DNA from 2 places in the Exiguobacterium sp. s166 genome. Region 1 is predicted to be linked to the other one. Evidence: riboswitches for the same ligand, from Rfam matches in the RefSeq annotation. Region 1 holds a riboswitch; the other holds the start of a gene.
The links. Region 1 has a riboswitch for FMN ahead of ribD (bifunctional diaminohydroxyphosphoribosylaminopyrimidine deaminase/5-amino-6-(5-phosphoribosylamino)uracil reductase RibD). Riboswitches for the same ligand answer to the same signal wherever they lie in the genome.
Positions count from the first base shown of each region.

Region 1 (11,438 bases):
GAAGATCAAAAGACGGTCAAGCTCGGAGTCAGCGGTTCTGATACACAAGTCTGGGAATACGTCGCGAAAAAAGCGAAGAAAGAGGGCATCACGATTGAACTCGTCAAGTTCTCCGACTACGTCCAGCCGAACCTCGCCCTGGCGGAAGGGGAGATTGATGCGAACTCCTTCCAGACCGTCTCTTACTTTAACGCCTTCAAAAAAGAACATAAGTTAAAACTGTCGCCGATTGCGACGACGGTCATCGCGCCGATGGGGATTTATTCGGATAAGGTCAAGGACGTCAAAGACATTCCGGTTGGCGGAAAGATTGCCGTCCCGAACGAAGCGACGAACATGGGTCGGGCATTGCTGCTGTTGCAGGAAGCCGGCTTGATTAAATTGCCGGACGACTTTGACGGTAACGGCTCCGTTGATAAAATCGTCGAGAATCCGAAAAAACTGAAGATTGTCCCGGTCGTGGCCGGTCAGACACCACGCGTGCTGCCGGATGTCTCGGCCTCGATCATCAATAACGGAATTGCCGTCGATGCCGGCTTTAATCCGATCAAGGACTCGATTCTCCATGAAAACGAGACGGCAAAACCGTACATCAACATTATCGCGACCCGGACGGAAGACAAAGACAAAAAGACGCTCAAGAAAATCGCCTCGCTGTACCATCAGGATGACGTCGCTGCCTTCATCAAAAAAGAGTACAAAGGCAGCACGATTCCAACGTTCGTCCCTCTCAGCGATATCGGAGAATAACCAAAAACCAAAAGGAGCGTGACCCAAATGACAATTCAGACGAGACGGCAAAACCTGACACAAACGATTGAACAGGATATTGAGCAAAAACGGGAGTCGTATCTTGAGACGAGCCATCGGATTCATGCGACACCGGAAATCGGCAATGAAGAATATTTTGCGTCGCGTCATCATACGGAACGCCTGACAGCCGAAGGGTTTACAGTCGAACTTGGTGTGGCCGGACACGAGACAGCGTTTCTCGCCCGGAAGGTCTCGGATAAACCGGGAGCAACGATCGCTTTTCTAGCTGAATATGATGCCTTGCCGGGAATCGGTCACGCATGCGGACACAACATCATCGGCACGACAAGTGTCGCAGCAGCGATTGCCGTCAGTCAAGTTCTGGATGAAGTCGGCGGCAGTGTCGTCGTCCTCGGGACACCGGCGGAAGAAGGCGGACCAAACGGCAGTGCGAAAGGGAGTTTCGTCAAACACAATCTGCTGACGGGCATCGATGCGGCCTTAATGGTCCATCCGTCCGGACAGACCCGGATTACCGGTTCTTCGCTCGCCGTTGATCCGCTCGATTTTGCCTTTACCGGTAAACCGGCCCATGCGGCAGCTTCGCCGGAAGAAGGGATCAATGCCCTGGATGCCGTCATTCAGTTGTTTAACGGAATCAATGCGTTACGGCAACAGTTGCCGAGTGACATCCGGATTCACGGAATCATTACCGATGGTGGAGATGCGCCGAACATCATTCCGGAGTATGCCAAAGCCCGTTTCTTCATCCGGGCGACGACACGCGAACGGCTGAATGCGGTGACGGCAAAAGTCAAAGCCGTTGCCGAAGGGGCAGCCCTTGCGACCGGAGCGACGCTTGAGATCATCGCCTTCCAAAACGAAGTCGATAACCTGTTGTTCAACCGGACGTTTGACGAGATTTTCCGGGAAGAAGCGACGGCGCTTGGGGAAGACGTCAAGACCGATGAACGGCAGGGTCTCGGTTCGACCGACGCCGGCAACATCAGCCAGGTCCTGCCGACGATCCATCCGTACATCAAGATTGGAGCAGACGACTTAGTTGCCCATACGGAAAGTTTCCGGGAGGCGGCGAAATCGGAACAAGGCGACGAAGCCTTGATCACGGGAGCGAAAATCCTGGCCCGGACGGCGTTCCGTCTGCTGACGGATGACTCGTTACTCGGGACGGTCAAACAGGAGTTCCACGACCGGAAAAACGGTTACTTGACGTAACAGCGAAAGACAGAAGTATGTGTTGGTCCGACCGGATGTCATCAAGACGACCGGGCGGGCCAAACCATACTTTTTTTGTTGAACCGGAAAAAAGAAAACAAATTCTCTTTTGTATTTTAAAATAACCTGTGCTAGTCTTGACCTGTACAACTGAATAACCAGTTCTTCGGGGTAGGGTGAAAATCCCAACCGGCGGTAATGCGATGATTTTCGAATCGACGAGCCCGCGACCCACAATGTACGCATTGTGGCTGACTTGGTGTGATTCCAGGGCCGACGGTAAAGTCCGGATGGGAGAAGAACGAAAAAATGTGCTTGAAACCATTTTCTGAAAAAATCTGTTCGGGAAAAGGTCTATTTCTGTATGCTTTTGAACAGAAAACAAGACGTTTCTTTCGTGATCCTTCAATCATGACGCCCTGCAAATGCAGCGGCGTCTTTTCTTTTGAAAGGAGCGGAAATATGAATAATCGAATGCACCAGGCGATGCAGTTGGCACGGATGCTGGACGGACAAACGAGTCCAAATCCGAGTGTCGGTTGTGTCATTACGAAACATGGAAAAGTGATAGGCTTCGGTGCCCACCGGTTTGCGGGTGGTCCGCATGCGGAAGTCGAAGCATTAAACATGGCAGGAGAAGCGGCGCGTGGTGCGGATCTCTATGTCACACTCGAACCGTGTAACCATCATGGAAAGACACCGCCCTGTACGGAGGCGATTTTAGCCGCCGGCATCAAGCGGGTGTTCGTCGCAACGGAAGATCGGCATGCAATCGTCGCCGGACAAGGTATTACGCGTCTGCGTGAAGCCGGACTGACGGTCGAAACCGGATTACTCGAAGACGAAGCGGTTCGATTTTATACACCGTTTTGGCAAAGTCTCGAGCGGAAACGACCGGTCGTCACCGTCAAAGTCGCCCAAAGTTTAAACGGTGTCGTCACGACAGGTGAGCAACGCCTGATTACATCAGATGCAGCCCGGGCGGCAGGACGTGAGCTGCGGGCAACACATGACGCCATCTTAGTCGGGAGTGAGACGATTTTAATCGATGATCCCGCATTGACGTTACGCACGGAAGCCGGACCTGAACCGATTCGGGTCGTCGTCGACCGTCGTGGACGTTTGACGGAAAGCGCCCAAGTCTTTCGGGACGGTTTGAATCCGACATACTGGCTGACGGAACAACCGCGTGTCTCAATTCAATCGAACGTCACGATTCTCGTCGGCACGTATACGACACCGAATCAGATTTTAGACATATTGTACGACCAGGGGATCCGCAGTTTGTTGATTGAAGGCGGACCAACGATTCAGTCGTCATTTTTAGAAGCAGACCTTGTCGATCGTCTTGAAATCTATCAAGCCCCGTCCGTCTTACAAGGGACGACCGGATTGACAAGCACAATCGAGATTGAAGACCGGTTCGATTTAACCGACGTCGCGCAAATCGGACAGGATGTCCATCTGCGTTATACGCGGAAAGGAGACGGCTTATGTTCACGGGATTGATTGAAGAAGTCGGGACGATTAAACGAAAAGTTCCGCGCCCGAACGGTTTAGCGCTCGAAATCGAGGCGCGGCATGTTCTTGAAGAAACGAAGATCGGCGACAGCATCGCCGTCGACGGGATTTGTTTAACGGTCACGGCGATGACGGCGACCGGGTTCACGGCGGACGCCGTTCACGAAACGATTCGGGCAACGTCCCTTCAGACGTTGCGGGTCGGCACACCGGTTCAGCTCGAACGGGCGATGCCGGCTAACGGACGGTTTGGCGGTCATTTCGTCAGCGGACACATTGACGGAACAGCCCGGTTCTTAAGCCGTCGACCGGACGGTGAAGCGATGGAATACCGGATCGAGACCGGGGAGTGGAGTAAATACTGTATTCCGAAAGGCTCGATTGCGATCAACGGAACGAGCTTGACGATCCAACACGTGGAACCGAACAGTTTAATCATCTCATTGATTCCGCACTCCCGACAGGTGACGACGTTCGACCGGTTGCAAAGCGGGGCACTCGTCAATATCGAGTGTGATTTGATGGCAAAACATTTGTATCACTTTACACAGCAGGAACAAAAAACGGATTGGTCGGCATTTTTAGGAGGCGGAGCAGGATGAACGGATTTGATCTCGTAGAAGAAGCGATTGAAGAATTAAAACACGGACGTCCGATCATCGTCTGTGATGATGAAAACCGGGAAAATGAGGGGGACCTGATTCTCCTCGCGGAACATGCGACACCCGAACAAATCAACTTCATGATCACGTACGGGAAAGGACTCGTCTGTGTTCCGGTCAGCCCGCAACTTGCAGAACGCCTTGAGCTGAATCCGATGACAGATCACAATACCGATCCGCACGGGACGGCGTTTACGATCAGCATCGATCATGAAGAAGCGAAGACCGGCATCAGTGCCGCGGAACGTGCGTTGACGATTCAACGGATGCTGACGGATGAGGCAAAACAATTTAAGCGTCCCGGTCATATTTTCCCCTTGATTGCGAAAGAGGGCGGTGTCCGGGAACGGCGTGGACATACGGAGGCCGGTGTGGATTTGGCACGGCTTGCCGGAAGTGCTGAAGCAGCTGTCATTTGTGAAATCATCTTAGAGGACGGGACGATGGCGCGCGTGGATGATTTACTGACCTATAAAGAAGTCCACGGGCTGAAGATGATTACAATCGATGCCCTCGTCACGTATCTCGAACGTCCTGTCCGGCGCGAAGCGGACGTCCTGCTTCCGGCCGCGCACGGTGCGTTTCGGATGCTCGGCTATACGACGCCTGATCAAAAAGAACACGTGACCGTCCTGTCGGGAGAGCCGGAAGACGGAATGCTCGTCCGGCTGCATTCGGAATGTCTGACGGGAGACGTCTTCGGATCAAAACGCTGTGATTGCGGTCCGCAACTTGACGCAGCACTGGCACGCATCGGACATGAAGGCGGAGCGTTACTCTACCTGCGCCAGGAAGGGCGCGGTATCGGCTTGATGGCGAAACTGAAAGCCTATGAGTTGCAGGAGCAGGGACTCGATACGGTCGAAGCGAATCACGCGCTCGGGTATGCGACGGATTTACGGGATTACAAAGTCGCAGCCGCGATGTTACACGATTTAGGTGTCACGAAAATTCGGCTGATGACGAATAATCCGGAAAAACAACAGGCACTGGAACAACACGGTATTACGGTGCTCGAGCGGATTCCGCTTGAGATTGACCCGGTACCGGAAAACAAGCAGTATCTGCAAACCAAACAAACGAAACTCGGGCATCTGCTCGATATCCAAGGAGGACAATAACATGGTATTCGAAGGATTTTTAACAGGTGAAGGACTACGCGTCGCAATCGTCGCAGCACGATTCAATGAATTGATTACATCGAAACTGGTCGGTGGAGCAAACGATGCGTTCCGTCGTCACGGAGTCGCTGCGGATGCTGTCGATACAGCATGGGTTCCGGGAGCGTTCGAGATTCCGCTCGTCGCGGAAAAGCTTGCGAAAAGCGGAAAGTATGACGCTGTCATCACACTCGGTGCCGTCATTCGCGGTGCGACATCACACTACGATTATGTCTGCAACGAAGTCGCGAAAGGTGTCGCCGGCGCGTCACGTGAAACAGGGGTGCCGATTATCTTCGGTGTCCTGACGACTGACTCAATTGAACAGGCCGTCGAACGGGCGGGAACGAAAGCGGGGAACAAAGGATACGAAGCAGCGGTCTCAGCAATCGAGATGGCGAACCTGTTACGGACTATTTAATGAAATAACTGAGTCTTGAGACCTGTTTCCGAATGGAACAGGTCTCTTTTTTTATTCTGGCAGGACTTTACGAACTCCATCCCTAATGATAAGGGAAAGACTCTTTACAGAAGGGTGGAAAGGAAGATGGTGCGTTCAAAAAAAGCTTATTATCTGCCTGTTATCGTCTGCTTTATTACAATTTACTATCTTTGGCTGATTATTTTTGCAAACCAGCCAGAGTTGTCAGCTTGGGGCAGTAACTTGTTTTCCATACTCGGTTGCGCGTTTGCGACATGTTTGTTGGTTCAGGCGCAACGAGAACCGGACCAACAAGAAGGACATTTTTTTCTCTACCTTGCATACGGAACAGGAAGTTATCTGATTGCCGAATTGATGTGGGGGACGTATGAGAATATTCTTCAAGTCGAAGTTCCCTTTCCCGGTATCTCGGATCTTTTTTACGTGTTGCAATCTGTCTTCTTTTTAGTGGCCTTTCTACACGCAATCCAACGCCATGTCACAAAAGCTCGTTTAGTCAGCTTTATATTTGATATCGCCATCGTTATGACGGTCGCTGTTACCTACAGTTGGTTTTTCTTAATCCGTCCGCTGTTTGACGAACCGTTCACCTCGAAAGCGGAATTCGTCCTGGCCTTTGCTTACCCGATGTGCGATATCGTTCTGTTATTTTGTATGATCAGTATCTATTATTTATTTGAGAAACACGAGTGGCAAAAACGACGACGTATGTTTCAGTGTTTGTTCATCGGATTGTTGTTACAGGTCGGCGCAGATACATCGTTTGTCTATGTGACGACCGTCAGCGGTGAGGATGTCATCCGGTTGATTGATCCATTGTTTGTCATTGGTTTACTGACGATTAGTATATCTGGTCATTTGGATAATCCCGTACAAAAAAGGCAACAGAAAGAAACAACGCGACGAAGACGTGCACCGATCGGGAAAATGTTTTTACCATATCTGTTAGTCATATTTTTATTTTCAACGATGACCTTTTATGCACGCCAAAATGAAGCAATGAATGGCTTAATGATAGGTTGCGCTATCACGATTCTCCTGATTTTAGTCCGCCAGATTCTAATGATTTTGAGTCACCAAGAATTAATTGAAGAAATTCATCATAAAGCGGACGAGTTAGAAGTGAGTGAGGAACGGTATAAGTCTTTGTTTACTTACCATCCGGATGCCATCTATTCACTTGACTTGAAGGGACGTATTGAAAGCGCGAATCCTTCGTTCGAAAAATTGACGGAGCAGGATGCGGAGGAATTGATTGGCAAAACGTATCGGCAGTTCACGACATGGCAACAGACATCGACAGACAAGGCGACAGCACAGCAATTTGAAACTGTTTTCCAAAAATCTGGCGGTCCAGATGTTTTGCTGAATGTAACCAACATTCCGATTCGCGTCCGGGATCGATTCGTCGGGATGTACGGGATTGGGCAGGATATCACGACCATCCGGGAAAATGAATTAAAAATCCGCCGGCTTGCTTATTACGATCATTTGACCGGGGTCATCAATCGGACCTACTTTGAAGAAGTATTGCACCATTTAGTCGAAGAAGAGCGGAAGGAAGAAACCATCATTCTCTGTTTTATTGATCTCGACGACTTTAAACTCGTCAATGATTCGTTCGGTCACCATGTCGGCGATCAGTTGTTGATTCAAGTGGCAGAGCGCCTGCAAGAAGCCGTCAATCCGGACGATATCGTCGCCCGTCAAGGCGGAGATGAGTTTACCGTCATCTTGCGGGATGTTACGTCGGATGAGCAGGGCAGAAGCCGAACGGCCCGTCTGCTCGATGACTTAAAACGAACGTATGCGATTGAAGGAATCGAATTGATTTCCAATCCAAGTATCGGAGCCGTCATATGTCAGCGGACAGCGGGAAAACACGTCGTGACGTTGCTGAAGCAGGCCGATCTTGCGATGTATCAGGCAAAATCGGGTGGCGGTAAATCCATCATCTTCTTTGAAGATATTGCCGAAAAAGCGTCCTACCGCTTGCGACTCGAATCGGAGCTGCCGATTGCCATTGAAACCAATCAATTGATTTTACATTATCAGCCGCAAGTCGATACGGTCACGTATAAGATGGTCGGTGTCGAAGGACTGATCCGTTGGAATCATCCGGAACTCGGAATGATTGCACCAAACGATTTCATTCCGATGGTGGAAGAAGTCGGCATGATTATCCGGCTTGGTGAATGGGTGTTACGCGAAGGGTTTTTACAGGCAAAACGGTGGGAAGATGAAGGAGTCACATTGAAGGTTGGACTGAATGTCTCGATGCAACAGTTTCATCATCCGACGTTCGTCCTGACTTTGATTCGTTTAGTAGAGGAAACAAGTGTTGATCCGACGCGTATCGATCTTGAAATCACGGAAGTCTCAGCTGTCGAAGATATCGAAGAAACCGTCGTGACGATGAATCGCTTAAAAGAACTCGGCTTTACGATTTCGATTGATGACTTCGGAACCGGCTACTCTTCCTTATCCCGTTTAGCGGACTTCCCGATTGATACATTGAAGATTCCCCGCGAGTTCGTCGAAAAAATCCAACCGACGACGACCGGCTACTCGATGATTTCATCCATCATCCATTTAGCGAAGTCACTCGATCTTGAGGTCATCGCGGAAGGTGTCGAGACGCTCGAGCAGGTCAACGTTCTAAATTGGTTGGAATGCTCGCGGATGCAAGGTTATTACTTTGGTCGCCCGATGCCCGCAGAACAAATTCCGGCTCTTTACTAAAAAAGAAGACGATCCTTTCCAGCAAAACAGGAAGGGATCGTCTTTTGGTCTTTTAGCATTATAAGCGCAAAGAAAGGGACGAACCTTTTCCAAGCACATCACGTTTCGCACTGAGGACATCACTCGTCAACAACTCGACTGATGTGAGCGGTTGTTCGATAATGAAACCGAAGTTTCCGCTTCGTGTCTCGCCGGGGGCATATGTCGCAGCGAGCGACTCGAGGTAGACATCGTCTTGCAGTGTCTTCTCGGTTTTTGCATCGAGCCTGAAGTGAGCGACGGGGTTAAACGTGACCGGCTCATCGCCTCTGTTCGTGATCGTCACACGTGTCTTGACGAGGTCAAACGATTCCTCATGCGTAAACCCGTGGAAGAAATCAATCATCCCGTAACTCGGCCGGGCATGGAACACTTTCACTTCTTCGACTTTCATCGTGATCGGTCCGATCGTTCGTGTCACGTCGGGACGGACAAACTGTTTTAACGTCAATTCGCCTTTGTCGTCGGTAACCGATGCGTCGACTTTCGTCAGTTTCCGGTCATCTGGTAATTGCGGGTTCGGGACATATGCGGCAGACTTTTCGATCGATACCGGTGTTTCCTGTTTCGGGGCCGACTTTTCTGATGACTTCTCTTGGACGGTGTCTGGCGTAGTGCCGCAACCCGAAAGAATCGTCCCGAGCATCAAGGCAGCAAGTATCTGTTTCATGGAAAGTCTCCTTATTTCTTCGACTTCAGTAAATCGAAGATGATTTTGGCATGATCCGTATTATCGACTTGTCCGGCAAACCGTTCCTTCGCTGGACCAAACGCATAGACGGGAACGTCTTCACCCGTATGTCCGCCTGTCGTCCAGCCGGTGTGCGACCGTTCATTGAAGATGGCTTCGATCGCATTGTCGACATCAAGCAGTTTCTTCGATTCCGCAGCACGTGTAACGGACTCGATTTCATCTTCCGTCAGGGTGAGTTTCTTCTGGTCGATATATGTCGTCAACGTTTTTTTGACATCGGCACCTTCGATGATTTTTGCTGCCATGAAGTCTGGTGTCTTTTTCGCCGCCTTGATCGGCTCGGCGAACCAGTTATAGATACCATCCGCTCCAATCGAGTAACCGCCGGTCGAATGGTCGGCTGTCGCCACGACAAGCGTGTGCTTGTCTTTTTTGGCAAAGGCGATTGCCGCTTTGAAGGCACGTTCGAAGTCTTCCATCTCGCTCATGGCACCGACGATGTCATTGTCATGACCGGCCCAGTCGATTTGACTTCCTTCAACCATCAGGAAGAAGCCTTTTTTGTTTGAATCAAGTCGTTTGATGGCGGAATTCGTCATCTGTTCGAGTGACGGAACGGATGATTCCCGGTCGATGCGTTTCGGCAGACCACCGTCCGCAAACAGACCGAGGACCTGTTTGTTTTTATCCGCCTGCATTTGATCCAGATTCGTGACGTAGCTGTAACCGTCTTTCTTAAACGCTTTCGTCAAATCGGTATCCGGACGGACGAAGTTTGATTTCCCGCCTCCGAGCAGGACGTCGATCTTATGTTTGCCGTTGACCCGCTCCTTGAAGTAGTCGTCCGCAATCGCATTCATGTTTTTCCGGTTCTCATCGTGCGCGCCGAATGAAGCCGGTGTCGCGTGTGTAATTTCGGATGTCGCAACAAGTCCCGTCGATTTTCCGCGTTCTTTCGCTGCTTCAAGGACCGTCTTGACCTCTGATTTATCATTGTCGACGGCAATCGCGGCATTATATGTTTTGACACCGGACGACATCGCCGTCGCGGCGGATGCGGAATCCGTGATGTTTTGCTCCGGGTCTTCCGGATAGGTCATCTGTTGTCCGACGAGATATTGATCAAATGCCGTTTTTTCCGCGACCGGCGTCGAAGGATCATTTTTTAAGTACCGGTGGGCTGACGTATACGAGACACCCATCCCGTCCCCGATCAGGAAGATGACATTCCGGATTTCCGGTGATTTTGCATGTTTCGTCTTAGCCTCAGCGTCGTTCATCGAGACCATCGTACTTAAGGAAAGGGTCGACAAGGCAAGAATGGGAATGATTCGTTTTAACTTCATGGATTGTTCCTCCTTCAGGAAAATAAATAAATAGTTTAGTATCGGATCAGATCTACAGGACTAACTTTAGCGGTAGAGTGTAAAACGAACATTTGAGGGATGTAAAGTTTTGTTAAGAATCAAACAGAAAACTTTACGTCGGACAGGAAGGTCGATGAGTAAAAAACAGTCAGAACGGTAATAAGATAAGAAATGGTTTTGAAACATTTTTCAGTGACAGCTCGTAAAGAAAGATAATCAATTTCAAGGAGGAATGACGATGAAGAAGACAAGGTGGATGACGGTCGGTCTCCTTACGGCAACGATTGGACTGGCAGGGTGTAATAACGAGACCATAGAAGATGGTCAAGGGGAGAACGGTTCCAAACAGCTTTCGAATACGGAGTTGCTGAAAAAAGCGTCAAGCGCACAAGAAAACATCAAGTCGTTTCATATGGACAGTGACATGATGTCGGAAGTTGGCGGTATGCCGATCAGTCAAAAGATTTCGGCAGACATCATCCAAAAGCCGATGACGATGTATCAAAAGATGACAATGAAAAATGCAGAAGACGGGACCGATGTCGAAACGGAACTGTATCTCGTGGATGATAAAATGTATATGTCGCAATCCGGACAATGGTTGGTACAAGATACATCGGAACTAGGGGATATGTTAGAAAACATGGAGTCGTCGGCATCGACAGAACAAAGTCTGAAGTTACTCAAAAAATATAAAGACAATTGGACGATGAAAAAAGAAGGTGATGTCTATCAAATCGATGTCGATTTGAAAGGCGATCAACTGAAAGCCTTCATGAAGGATTCTCTTGAACAATCCGGACAGCTTGCCCAAATGAAAGA
Region 1 is NZ_JACSMU010000008.1:71,995-83,432, forward strand. Features, by position in the region: gene KNP93_RS14250 (MetQ/NlpA family ABC transporter substrate-binding protein) at 1-750, shown strand, start outside; gene KNP93_RS14255 (M20 family metallopeptidase) at 778-1,989, shown strand; FMN riboswitch at 2,148-2,295, shown strand; gene ribD (bifunctional diaminohydroxyphosphoribosylaminopyrimidine deaminase/5-amino-6-(5-phosphoribosylamino)uracil reductase RibD) at 2,452-3,498, shown strand; gene ribE (riboflavin synthase) at 3,483-4,112, shown strand; gene ribB (3,4-dihydroxy-2-butanone-4-phosphate synthase) at 4,109-5,293, shown strand; gene ribH (6,7-dimethyl-8-ribityllumazine synthase) at 5,295-5,753, shown strand; gene KNP93_RS14280 (EAL domain-containing protein) at 5,880-8,516, shown strand; gene KNP93_RS14285 (DUF4352 domain-containing protein) at 8,575-9,225, opposite strand; gene KNP93_RS14290 (alkaline phosphatase) at 9,237-10,595, opposite strand; gene KNP93_RS14295 (DUF6612 family protein) at 10,855-11,438, shown strand, end outside.

Region 2 (11,438 bases), on a different contig from region 1:
TGTTTTCACATACTAAAAAAGCCTACTCACTCAAGTAGACTTTAAAACATTTGGTAACCGCTCTTACGCAGGAAGCGAATCGACATCCCGGCGATGATGATTCCGGCAAGTCCGGCAACGAACATCGTGATATCCGCCGTCTGCAGACCCATGATGCGTTCCCCAAGTTTCGGGATCGCTTCACGCGCATTCGTGAAATAATCCAGTGTCGACTGATTATCAATCATCATGATGATGATGATCGGATACAGGACAAGCATGATCCACGTACTGCGTAACAACATGTTTAAGATAAAACCGATACTAAAGAACATGACGAGATACAGAACACTCCCGATCACGGCTTGAATGATATGCATAATGTTCCCCCTTTAAATCTCTTTTAGTATAACCGACAAAAAAGGCAAATGCACGAGTGTACATTTGCCTAAAACGTGAACTTAGAATTTACCTTTTTTGATGGCAAGACCAATCTTTTTAAGCTCAAGGAAATGTTTGTTGTCGATGACTTTTTTCATGAACGATGCATTACGGCCGTAAATCTTCTTACCGAAGACCATTCCGATTCCATCTTTATGACCAAGTGAAGCGACAGTTCCTTTGTTTTCGTATGTGAATGTCGATGTTTGACGTCCACCGATGAGTGCTGCAATGTTTTCAGCCACTTTATGTGCCTGTTGTGTTGCGATTTGTGCTGTCGGCGGGTATGGACGGTTTGAAGCCGGATCCATAACAGCTGAACAGTCACCAATCATGAAGACATTTTCATGTCCAGGAACGCGGAGGTCTTCTTCGACGACAACACGGTTACGCATTGCTTCAAAACCAGACGCTGCAACAACAGGGTTACCGCTGACGCCACCAGTCCAGATGATTGTGTTTGCTTCGATTGTTTCTGTCGTATCCCCTTGGAGCGGTCCGAATGTAACGCTGCCCGGTCCACATTCCTTGATGCCGTTACCGAGTTTAAACTCGATGCCTTGGCGCTCAAGCCATTTGTGTGCGTAGTTTACGAGATCTGCATCGAATCCCGGAAGAACAGTCGGTGCAGCTTCGATATTGACGACACGAACGAGTTCGCGCGGGATGTCATATTGTTTGCACAGTTCAGGAATCCGGTTGACGAGCTCACCCATGAACTCGATACCTGTAAACCCGGCACCACCGACGACGATTGTCAAGAGTGAACGGTTTGTTGAACCTGTCGTTTTATACTCTGCGAATGAGTAGTCGATGTGCTCTTTGATTTTACGGACACTGTTCAATGAACTGATTGTTAGAGCGTTCTCTTTCAATCCTTTAATGCCGAATGTTTCAGGAACTCCACCGAGTGCCACGACGACATAATCGTAAGGAACTGTTCCACCGTCGACGAGCTTCACTGTGTTGCTTGCTGTATCGACTTTTTCGACGATTCCTTTAACAAGCTTGACGCGTGAAGGGTTGATGACATCGTTGATATAGATACGTGCTTGTTCAGCAGACATCGTACCTGCTGCTGGTTCATGTAGCCACGTTGTTTGATAGTGATAATCGTGTTTATTGATTAATGTGATGTTGGCTTGGTCGACGCCAAGTTTTTTTTGAAGGTTGACTGCTGTGATCAATCCACCGTAGCCGGCTCCAAGAATAACAATGTTTGGTGTGTTCATGTTCTGATACCCCTTACGCATAATAGTTTTGTTGTGATTTTCTTCACATTCAATTGCAGATAAATGCTCAAAAACTTTGTTCAAATAATGTTCACACGTCTATACGTTTATTGAACCATTTTCTATCATAGATTGCAAAGGGAAATTATGCAAACCAAAAAAAATGTGAGATGTCCCGTACTTGCAACATCGAACCCTACTTCCTATATAATAGAGGTATCCAATTTTAGGAGGGACTCAGATGCACCAACCATATGATGTCACGATTATCGGGGGCGGTCCGGTCGGGCTGTTCACCGCGTTTTATTCAGGCATGCGTCAAATGAAGACGAAAGTCATTGAAAGTCTGCCGCAACTCGGCGGACAGCTGGCGACGCTCTACCCTGAAAAATATATATACGATATTGCCGGCTTCCCGAAAGTCAAAGCCCAGGACCTGGTCGACCGTCTGCTGGAACAGGCAAATGAATTTGATCCGACGTATGTGCTCGGCGAAACCGTCCTTGCTTATGAACGACTTGATGACGGACTGATCCGTCTCGTCACGAACAAAGGTGAACACTATACGAGAACCGTCATTCTGACAGCCGGAAACGGTTCGTTTGCTGCCCGCCCGCTCGGTGTCGCCGATGCCGAACGGTTCGAAGAAAGCAACTTACACTATTTCGTCAACGAGATGGACCGCTTTAAGGACCGTCAAGTCGTCTTGCTCGGCGGCGGCGATTCTGCCGTCGACTGGTCACTGATGCTTGAGCCGATTGCAAAATCAGTTACCCTCGTCCACCGACGTGATAAGTTCCGTGCCCATGAACATACGGTCGAATTGTTGCATAACTCGTCCGTCAATGTCATGACACCGTATACACTCGAATCGGTTACCGGTGAAGACAGCATCGAAACGTTGACATTCAAACACGCCGAGACGGATGAAGTCATCGTCGTCGGTGCCGATGATGTCGTCTGCAACTTCGGTTTCGTCTCATCACTCGGTCCGCTCAAGGAGTGGGAAGTCGAATTCGAACGGAACTCGATCCGTGTCAACTCGAAGATGGAAACAGCGATTCCCGGTGTTTTCGCCTGCGGCGATATCGCGACCTATGACGGTCGTGTCAAATTGATCGCGACCGGTTTCGGTGAAGCGCCGATTGCCGTCAACCAAGCGAAGTTGCTTGTCGATCCATCGGCACGTCATCCGCAGCACTCGACAAGTCTGTTTGAAAAAGTTAAAAATCATTAAGGTATAACCAACAACAGCGCCACCTCGATTTCAGGATCGAAGGGACGCTGTTTTTTTTGACTCAACTGTCGGATGATGATTCAAATAGAATCCGATACGTATACTCGACCAGTTGTTTCCCGCCCCGCGCGATTGATTGTTCGGAAACGAGTCGTCCGCCGAAACGTTCGTAAAAGTGACGGGACGGGTTATCTGCCAGCACACTTACAATACAGGACGGGAAGCCTTTCCGTCCGAGATCTTCCAACACGTGATCAAACAACCGTTTACCGGTTCCTTGCCCCTGATGGCTTTTCAAAAGATAGAGCGCGTACAGTTCTCCTTCCGTCGCATCATTTTCCCTGTTTGGTCCACCGTTCGCAAAAACGACGATTTCGTTTGTCTGATCAAGCGCGACGAAAACCGGACCTTCGGCAAGGCTTTTCCGCCAACCCGGTTCCCGCTTCTCCTGTGACAATTGATCAAAATACGCATCCGGAATGATTTTCCGGTACGTTTCCTGCCAAGATTTAATCTGAATCCGCGCAATCGCGCCAGCATCTTCCATAACGGCACGCCGGATCGTCACAGGTCCTGATTTCATAACGGAATGACGAAACGCCGGACCGTTGTCCCGTCTTCTTTGATAAAGGATTCAATCTCTTGACCGCCGTTTGCCAGGATTACACGGCCGGATGCGGCATTCTCTGAACTGCAGGTGATCAAGACCGAGCTAAGTCCCCGCTCCTTTGCCACGCCCAGTGCTTGGCGTAATCCTTCTGTCGCGTATCCCTTGTTCCGCTCACTCGGTCGAATCCCGTATCCGATATGACCGCCGACTTGTTGCAATTGATCGTTTAAATCATGTCGGAAATTTACTGCCCCGAGGATCGTTCCCCCGTCATATAACCAATACGTCGAATGGGTCACCCAATTAGCGGGCGCGATCCGTTCCTCCTGTTCCTGTTCTTCTAAAAAAATTTCCAATGGTAAGAAGGTTTTACTGACGACGCTCGGAACGATGGATTCACCGGATTCTTGCCATTCTAACAAATACTCGAGGTACTCCGGTTCTAAGCGTATCGTTGGTTTGATCAACGTAATCATTTGTGGTTACGGACCTCCTCTTCAATCAGTCGATCGAGCCAGTCGTCGACATGTTGGAAGATATAACCGGCCTGCTTGGCTGCTGTCGTATCCATATAGAAATCATGTGCCGGTGCAAGCGGTGACGGCTCTTCGCCTGCCGTCTCAAAACGCGATGTCGTTCCTGCCACGTGATCAATTTTATCCATCAAATCTTGAATCGACAACACGCCGTCACTCGCGGCATTTATCGGTCCGGTCATTGTCGAACGGCCGCACCATTCAAGGAAGGCTGCAGCTTCATAACTTGAGATGTACCCCACCTTCGCATACAAGTTTTCAGCAACGATCGGCTGATCGGCCAAAGCGCGTTTGACATGAAAGACCAGCCGTTCCGTGTAATCATCCGGTCCGAGGACAACCGGGAAACGGACGGCAATGACGGGGAAAGTCGCCCGTTGGAAGAAATAACTTTCCGCCTGACGCTTTCCTTCGCCGTAATCATGTTCTTTTTCGAGGTCGTATTTCCCGGGAAACGGATTATAGGACCGTTCGGAAACATTTGTCCCGCCCTGCTCATAGACCGACATCGTCGACGTCAGAATGTAACGACCGACTTTCCCCTCGAATGCATCAACAGCAAGCTTCGCCTGATACGGATTAAAGCAGATATTGTCATAGATGATATCCCAGTTTTGACTTCCAAGATCCTTCATTGTACTGCTTGATGTCCGGTCCCCTTTAAAAAATGTCAAGCCCTTCGCGACAGGCGGCGTATGTTCCCCACGCGTGACAATCGTCACATCATCCCCCGATTCCGTGAGCCGTAATGCCAACCGTCGACCAAAGTAGCGTGTTCCACCGAAAATCAGTACCTTTCGCATCGATAGTCCTCCCTCGTCATAGCGTGCTAACGTTCTTGTTAATTCTTCTCCACGTGCCTTAAAAAGTCCTGTCGCTTTGCGCTGAAAACAAAAAAAACGCAGACGGCATCGTCTGCGATAAAAGTTTTTTGATTAGCAACCACCGGGTGTCCCGGCATTTGTAGCCGTCCGGAACGACGTCCCGCAACCGCATGTCGCGATCGCATTCGGATTCGTAATCGTGAATCCGCCGCCGAGCATCGATTGTTTATAGTCTACTTCCAGTCCCTTGACGACCGGATAATCTTTTTGATCAACGATGACTTTAACCCCGTGTTGCTCAAAAGTTAAGTCCGTTTCTTTTTCACTGTCAAAGCCCATGCCGTAGGAGAGACCACTGCATCCGCCACCTTGAACGAGCATGCGCAGATTTTGTTCATCGTCCGGCGCCTGCAACATCATCTCTTTGACTTGGAGTGCGGCCGCTTCTGTTAAATGAATCATGTCATCACCTTCCCTTTTTTATTAGTATACGCAATTTTAAGGGGAATCGAAACCTAGTTGCTTGAAACAATCTTGAATTCGTTGTATAAAGGAGTTGTATCAAAAAAAATTAAATCGTTCCATCTTCAGGGCAGGGTGAAATTCCCGACCGGCGGTAAACAGGCGATTCGTCTGAAGCCCGCGAGCGAATAGGGCGCTATTTGCTGATTCTGTGTGACTCAGGAGCCGACAGTATAGTCTGGATGGGAGAAGATGGCGGCATGTTTCTTTCTTGAACCGGTTTTTGCAAAAATCGGTCAGGTTTAGTTTACTGCGGACTTCTCCCCTATCGAACACTTCGATGGGGGTTTATTTTGGACGCAGACATGCCAATACTTCATCGAGAGGAACGAGCAAAAGGAGATTATACTCGTATGAAACGCACACAAAAAATGGTCACATTATCCATGTTAGGTTCAATTTCGTTTGTTCTTATGCTACTGAATTTCCCGCTTCCTTTTTTACCGAACTACTTGAAGATTGACTTCAGTGACGTTCCTGCTTTGATTGCTGCCATCATGTTCTCACCGGTAGCCGGCGTCATCGTCGAAGCACTCAAAAACGTCCTGTACTACATCTTCCGCGGAAGTGGTGTTCCGGTCGGTGAACTTGCCAACTTCGCAGCTGGCGTTGCTTTCATTCTTCCGGTCAGTTGGTTCTACCATAAAAAGAAATCTACAAAAGGTCTTGCAACCGGTCTTGTCGCTGGTACAATCACGATGGCACTCGGTCTTGCAATCCTCAACTATATCTTGATTCTTCCAGCGTACGCTTGGTTCTTCGGTATGGACTACATGCTTGACCCTGCCGTCAAGTGGACGACGATCACGGCTGGTATTCTGCCGTTTAACATCATCAAGGCGATGTTCATCTCAGCACTCTTCATTCCGCTGTTCCTGAAACTGAAGCCATGGATGACGCGCCGTCAACAAACTGTCTAAGTCCGAAGCTGCGCCCGCTGACAGACACGAATCCCCGGTCTCATCTGAGACACGGGGATTTTTTTAAAGTTCATTCTCTTCGATTTTCTGATAAATCTTTTCAAGCAGTTCTTCCGGCGTCTCGCCGACAACGGTTTCCCCGTCAACCAGACAGAAATGATCGAGGGAGCAGATGCCGCAATAACCAAGACAACCATATTCGACAACATCGACATTCGGGTCCCGTTCGAGTTGTTGCATGACGACCTGGGTCCCTGTCGCTAAGTTACTGATACAAAATTCAATAATCGGATTCACTTTTTTTCCTCCTTCAGGCAGGAATTATCTTTCCTCATGTCGTATTATACAAGGTCAGACTGATTTAGGGGAACTAAGGGGGATTTTAAGTTATGAAGCAACTAGTTGTTTTAGGTGGCGGATATGGCGGTATGCGGATCTGTGAACGATTCAAGGATGAGGACGTGGCTGTGACGCTCGTCGATCGTTTACCATATCACGCGTTAAAAACAGAATACTATGCACTTGCTGCCGGAACATTATCGGACCGGGATGTCCGGATTGCGTTTCCGGAAGGAGAACATCTCTCATATAAGTATGGACATGTCATCAAGATTTCACCCGAGACGAACTCCGTCCATCTGCAAGACGGTACGGAACTTTTTTATGATGATTTAGTCATCGCGTTAGGGTGTGAAGATAAATACCATAACATACCGGGCGCACAAGAGTTTACGTACAGCATCCAGACACTTGAAGAGTCGCGCAAAACACAACAAGCGATTTGCGGACTTTCTCCCGGTGCGGTTGTCTCAATCGTCGGAGCCGGTCTATCCGGAGTCGAACTTGCCAGTGAACTGCACGAAAGCCGGAAAGATTTAAAAATCCGCTTATTTGACCGCGGACCGTCTGTCTTGTCGTTCCTTTCGGATAAGGTCTCGACCTACGTCCAGGAGTGGTTCGAGGAGCATGATGTCGAGGTCATCAATAACTCCAACGTCACATTCGTCACGGCAGATGATGTTCAAAACGGTGATGATGCCTATCCATCGAATTTGACGATTTGGACGGCCGGGACACAACCGGTCAAAGTCGTCCGTGATCTCGGTTTTGAAGCCGACAGCGGCGGACGGATCAAGCTGACGGAACACCACCATGTGCCGGAACATGAAAATGTGTTTGTCATCGGGGATTGCGCCAGCCTGCCGTACGCACCAAGCGGTCAGCTCGCCGAACATCAAGCCGATCAAGTCGTCGATGTCCTGCAGGCGAAATGGGCTGGAAAGAAGTTACCGAAACTGCCGGAGATCAAGTTACGTGGGATGCTCGGGTCACTCGGAAAATCAGATGGTTTCGGAATCGTCATGGGGAAACAAGCCTTGACAGGAAAAGTTCCGCGTCTTCTGAAGTCCGGTGTCCTTTGGAAACACAAAAAGATTAAATAAGAAAAACGGCGCCGGTCATTTCGGCGCCGTTTTTTCGATTCTTTGATCAATCGCTTGGGTGATTTTCTTCAGTTGAACGTATCCTTCATCAACCATTTCACCATCGAGCAGGACGAGCGGATAAAAATAGACATCGTCCTTTAAGGCTGTCACCCACTCATCTTCAAACGGTTCATCTTCAAAATCGACGTATTCAAATGTTAATGTCGTCCCGTATTTTCGTCCGAGAACGGCTTGCAGCCAGCTGTACGTCTCTTCGGAACTCGGTGCTCCGACACAGCTCGGACAAGTCTTCGCAGCCCCGTATACCTTGATTTCCATCCCATATCCCCCTTTTCTTTCTACACTTCTTTTTCAGTATACAAGTTTTCCAGATTGAGAACATTTTTCAACCCTGTTACAATGATTCTATAAGAAAGGATGTGTTTACGCATGGAAATGTTTGATCAAGTAAACGAAGTACTCGAAAAATTGCGTCCGTTCCTTCTTCGTGACGGAGGAGACGTTGAACTCGTAGATGTAGAAGATGGTATCGTCAAACTCCGTTTGATGGGTGCTTGCGGCAGCTGCCCAAGTTCAACAATCACACTGAAGGCTGGTATCGAACGTGCCCTGCTTGAAGAAGTAGCCGGCGTCGTTGAAGTCGAACAAGTTTTCTAATCAGTAAAATCCCCACTGACATCCGTCAATGGGGATTTTTTTGTTTAGAGAATCCATTCCGCCAGCGTATCGACCATATAGGTCGGTTGCGCGTCTTGTCCTTGAATGAAGACCGGTGTATGGACGCCGGAATTGACATGCATCGTCCGGATGCCACCATTGATGCCGAACAAGATGTCCGTATGGTAGTTGTCCCCGACCATGATGAGGTCTTCTTTCGCAAGTCCAATCATTTCTGCTGCGATATTGACCATGACCGGTTCCGGTTTCCCGATATAAAACGGTTCTTTTTCTGTCGTCACGCGTAAAACGGATGTTAATGCGCCGTTCCCCGGTAAGAATCCGCGTTCTGTCGGAATCGCGATATCTCCGTTCGTCGAGATAAAACGAGCTCCGCTCCGAATCGCGAGGGCTCCGACCGCTAACTTCTCATACGTAATCTGACGGTCAAGACCGATGACGACATAGTCGGCATGCTGGTCTGCGACGACCTGTAAGCCTTGACGCTCAAGAGCATCAATCAGCCCGCCTTCTCCGATTGCATAGACCTTCGCACCCGGATCGAGTTCTGCGATGTAGCGACCTGTCGCCATCGCACTTGTTAAGACGTGTTCCGCGTTCGAGTGGACACCCATGCCGCGTAATTTTTCCGCGACCGCTTCTGCCGTCATCGAAGCATTGTTCGTGACGAACAGATACGGTACGCCTTCTTCCTGCAACCGGTTCACGAAATCGACTGCTTCTTTGACCGGTTCTGTCCCGTTATACATCGTACCGTCTAAATCAAATAAATATCCTTGTGCTTTCATCCTGGCTCACTCCTCATTTGGTAAAAATGCAGAGACGGGTCCGAGTTCTGTCTCTAAATAATGTCGGACGGCGTCCGGAAAACGACGCAATTGCGTTTCTTCCTCAAAAAGAACAGTCCGGATCTCTGCCGTACTCAATGTCGTAAATTCACGGACGATTCGTGTCCGCAATGCAACGATCCGTTTTAAGCTCGTCGCAAGTGACGCATCGATGACCCGTTCATCTTCTAAAATCATGACGATATCTTCATAACTTCCCGGATCACGCATGATGAAACCATCAATCATACTGTTCCCGATATCGATGATACTTTCAATCACTAAAAACCCGATCCGTTCCCACGCAAGTGAAACTGTCAAAGCATCCCCCGTTAACTCTTTGCTTTGACGCAATGCCGTTTCAAAACAAACAACGGTTTGTTCAATCTTTTCACGATTTACAAAATACACCTTACATTCCCCCTCACATCCTTCATTTTAGCTCTATCGGCGAAACATGAAAAGCAGAAAGGCTGTTTGCATCACATTGTCCAATGTGTTATCCTCAATTTAGATTTTTACGAAAATAGTATGTCACATTAAGTGACTTGGAGGTTATTCATAGATGGAACGCGAATTAGCACTAGAAATCGTCCGAGCAACAGAAGCAGCTGCACTGGCATCCGCCAAATGGATTGGCCGGGGGAAAAAGAACGAAGCCGATGATGCGGCAACAACGGCCATGCGCGAAGTCTTAAACACCGTCAACATGGCAGGAACGGTCGTCATCGGTGAAGGAGAACTCGACGAAGCACCGATGTTATTCATCGGCGAAAAAGTCGGGACGTCAAACGGACCAATCGTCGATATCGCAGTCGATCCACTCGAAGGGACGAACATCGTTGCCAAAGGTCTCGGTAATGCGATGGTCGTCATCGCGGTCGCCGATCAAGGTGCCTTGTTACACGCACCGGATATGTATATGGATAAACTGACCGTCGGACCGAACTTAAAAGGCCATGTCTCACTTGACGATCCGCTTGAATTCATCATTCAAAAAGCAGCGGAATTGAATCATAAACGGATTGAAGACGTCACCGTCATCATGCAGGACCGTCCACGCCATGACCACTTCCGGGAAGCCGCGATGCGTGTCGGTGCCCGTGTCCGTCTGTTTGAAGACGGCGATGTGTCAGCAGGAATCGCTCCGCTTTCGCCATCGACAGGAATCGATATCTTCATCGGAACCGGTGGGGCACCGGAAGGCGTCATCACGGCAGCGGCCGTCAAGGCGATGGGGGGCGACATGCAGGCCCGTCTGCACCCGATGAATGAGGAAGAAACGGCACGTGTCATCCGGATGGGTCTTGCCGATCCGCTGCAATTGTTGACACTCGATGACCTGATTAAAAGTGACGACTGCATCTTTGCTGCAACCGGCGTCACAACCGGCGAAATGCTCGACGGAGTCCGTTTCTTGACCGATGATATCGTTGAGACGACATCACTCGTCATGCGCTCAAAAACACGGACAATCCGGAAAGTCATCGCAGAACACAGCCTTTCACGTAAACCGTACTTGCAAAAGGTTCCCCAAACCCTTTAATCTAAGCAGAGATGAAGGAAATGAGGGAACTGACAGATGATGCAAGAACGTGATTTTTTATATGATGACGTCGAACAGACGAAAACCCGATTCGTTTGCTGGATCGGAGAGACGAGCCGGTTTGATTTAGCGATCACCCATTCCGAACATTTTTTCGGAAAGATTTTAGTGTTGAATCTCTTATCGAACCGGTTTGCCATCATCGGTACGGATGACTTTGATGAACCCGGCTATATCGCTCATGCCTTTGATTTAGAGGATGAAGCGGCGGATGAACTTGAAGGATACTTACGCGACTATATCGGTCTGTAAGCAAAAGAACAGCCAATTCCCGAGGGAGTTGGCTGTTTTTTACTGTTACAGTAACCGGTCGTTCCGCTCATTGAGTGTGTTAGGACCGCTAAAGACGTTAGTATTATCTGATTCATCGTGGGCTTTACGTTCAGAATGTTGATCCGCTTCGTCGCCGACGAGTAAGACGAATTGTCCCTCTTCCGCTGCTTTGTTGGCACGGTTGACATCATCTTTCGTCAAGCCGCTTGCTTCGAGAACATCACTGTGTAAAGAACCGGCACTGTCTTTTTTAAAGATCCCTTTGATCTCCTGCCACAGATTCATGTGTTCTTCTTGCGACAGACGTG
Region 2 is NZ_JACSMU010000001.1:564,538-575,975, forward strand. Features, by position in the region: gene KNP93_RS02800 (YuiB family protein) at 42-359, opposite strand; gene KNP93_RS02805 (NAD(P)/FAD-dependent oxidoreductase) at 441-1,652, opposite strand; gene KNP93_RS02810 (NAD(P)/FAD-dependent oxidoreductase) at 1,894-2,889, shown strand; gene KNP93_RS02815 (GNAT family N-acetyltransferase) at 2,951-3,472, opposite strand; gene KNP93_RS02820 (GNAT family N-acetyltransferase) at 3,469-3,975, opposite strand; gene KNP93_RS02825 (NAD-dependent epimerase/dehydratase family protein) at 3,972-4,838, opposite strand; gene KNP93_RS02830 (HesB/IscA family protein) at 4,971-5,321, opposite strand; FMN riboswitch at 5,439-5,579, shown strand; gene KNP93_RS02835 (ECF transporter S component) at 5,735-6,301, shown strand; gene KNP93_RS02840 (YuzB family protein) at 6,365-6,598, opposite strand; gene KNP93_RS02845 (NAD(P)/FAD-dependent oxidoreductase) at 6,691-7,743, shown strand; gene KNP93_RS02850 (DUF1462 family protein) at 7,759-8,064, opposite strand; gene KNP93_RS02855 (NifU family protein) at 8,176-8,403, shown strand; gene KNP93_RS02860 (TIGR01457 family HAD-type hydrolase) at 8,448-9,212, opposite strand; gene KNP93_RS02865 (DUF86 domain-containing protein) at 9,219-9,662, opposite strand; gene glpX (class II fructose-bisphosphatase) at 9,817-10,797, shown strand; gene KNP93_RS02875 (DUF3055 domain-containing protein) at 10,834-11,109, shown strand; gene KNP93_RS02880 (general stress protein) at 11,155-11,438, opposite strand, start outside.
Region 2: another riboswitch for FMN. It lies ahead of KNP93_RS02835 (ECF transporter S component); the one in region 1 lies ahead of ribD (bifunctional diaminohydroxyphosphoribosylaminopyrimidine deaminase/5-amino-6-(5-phosphoribosylamino)uracil reductase RibD).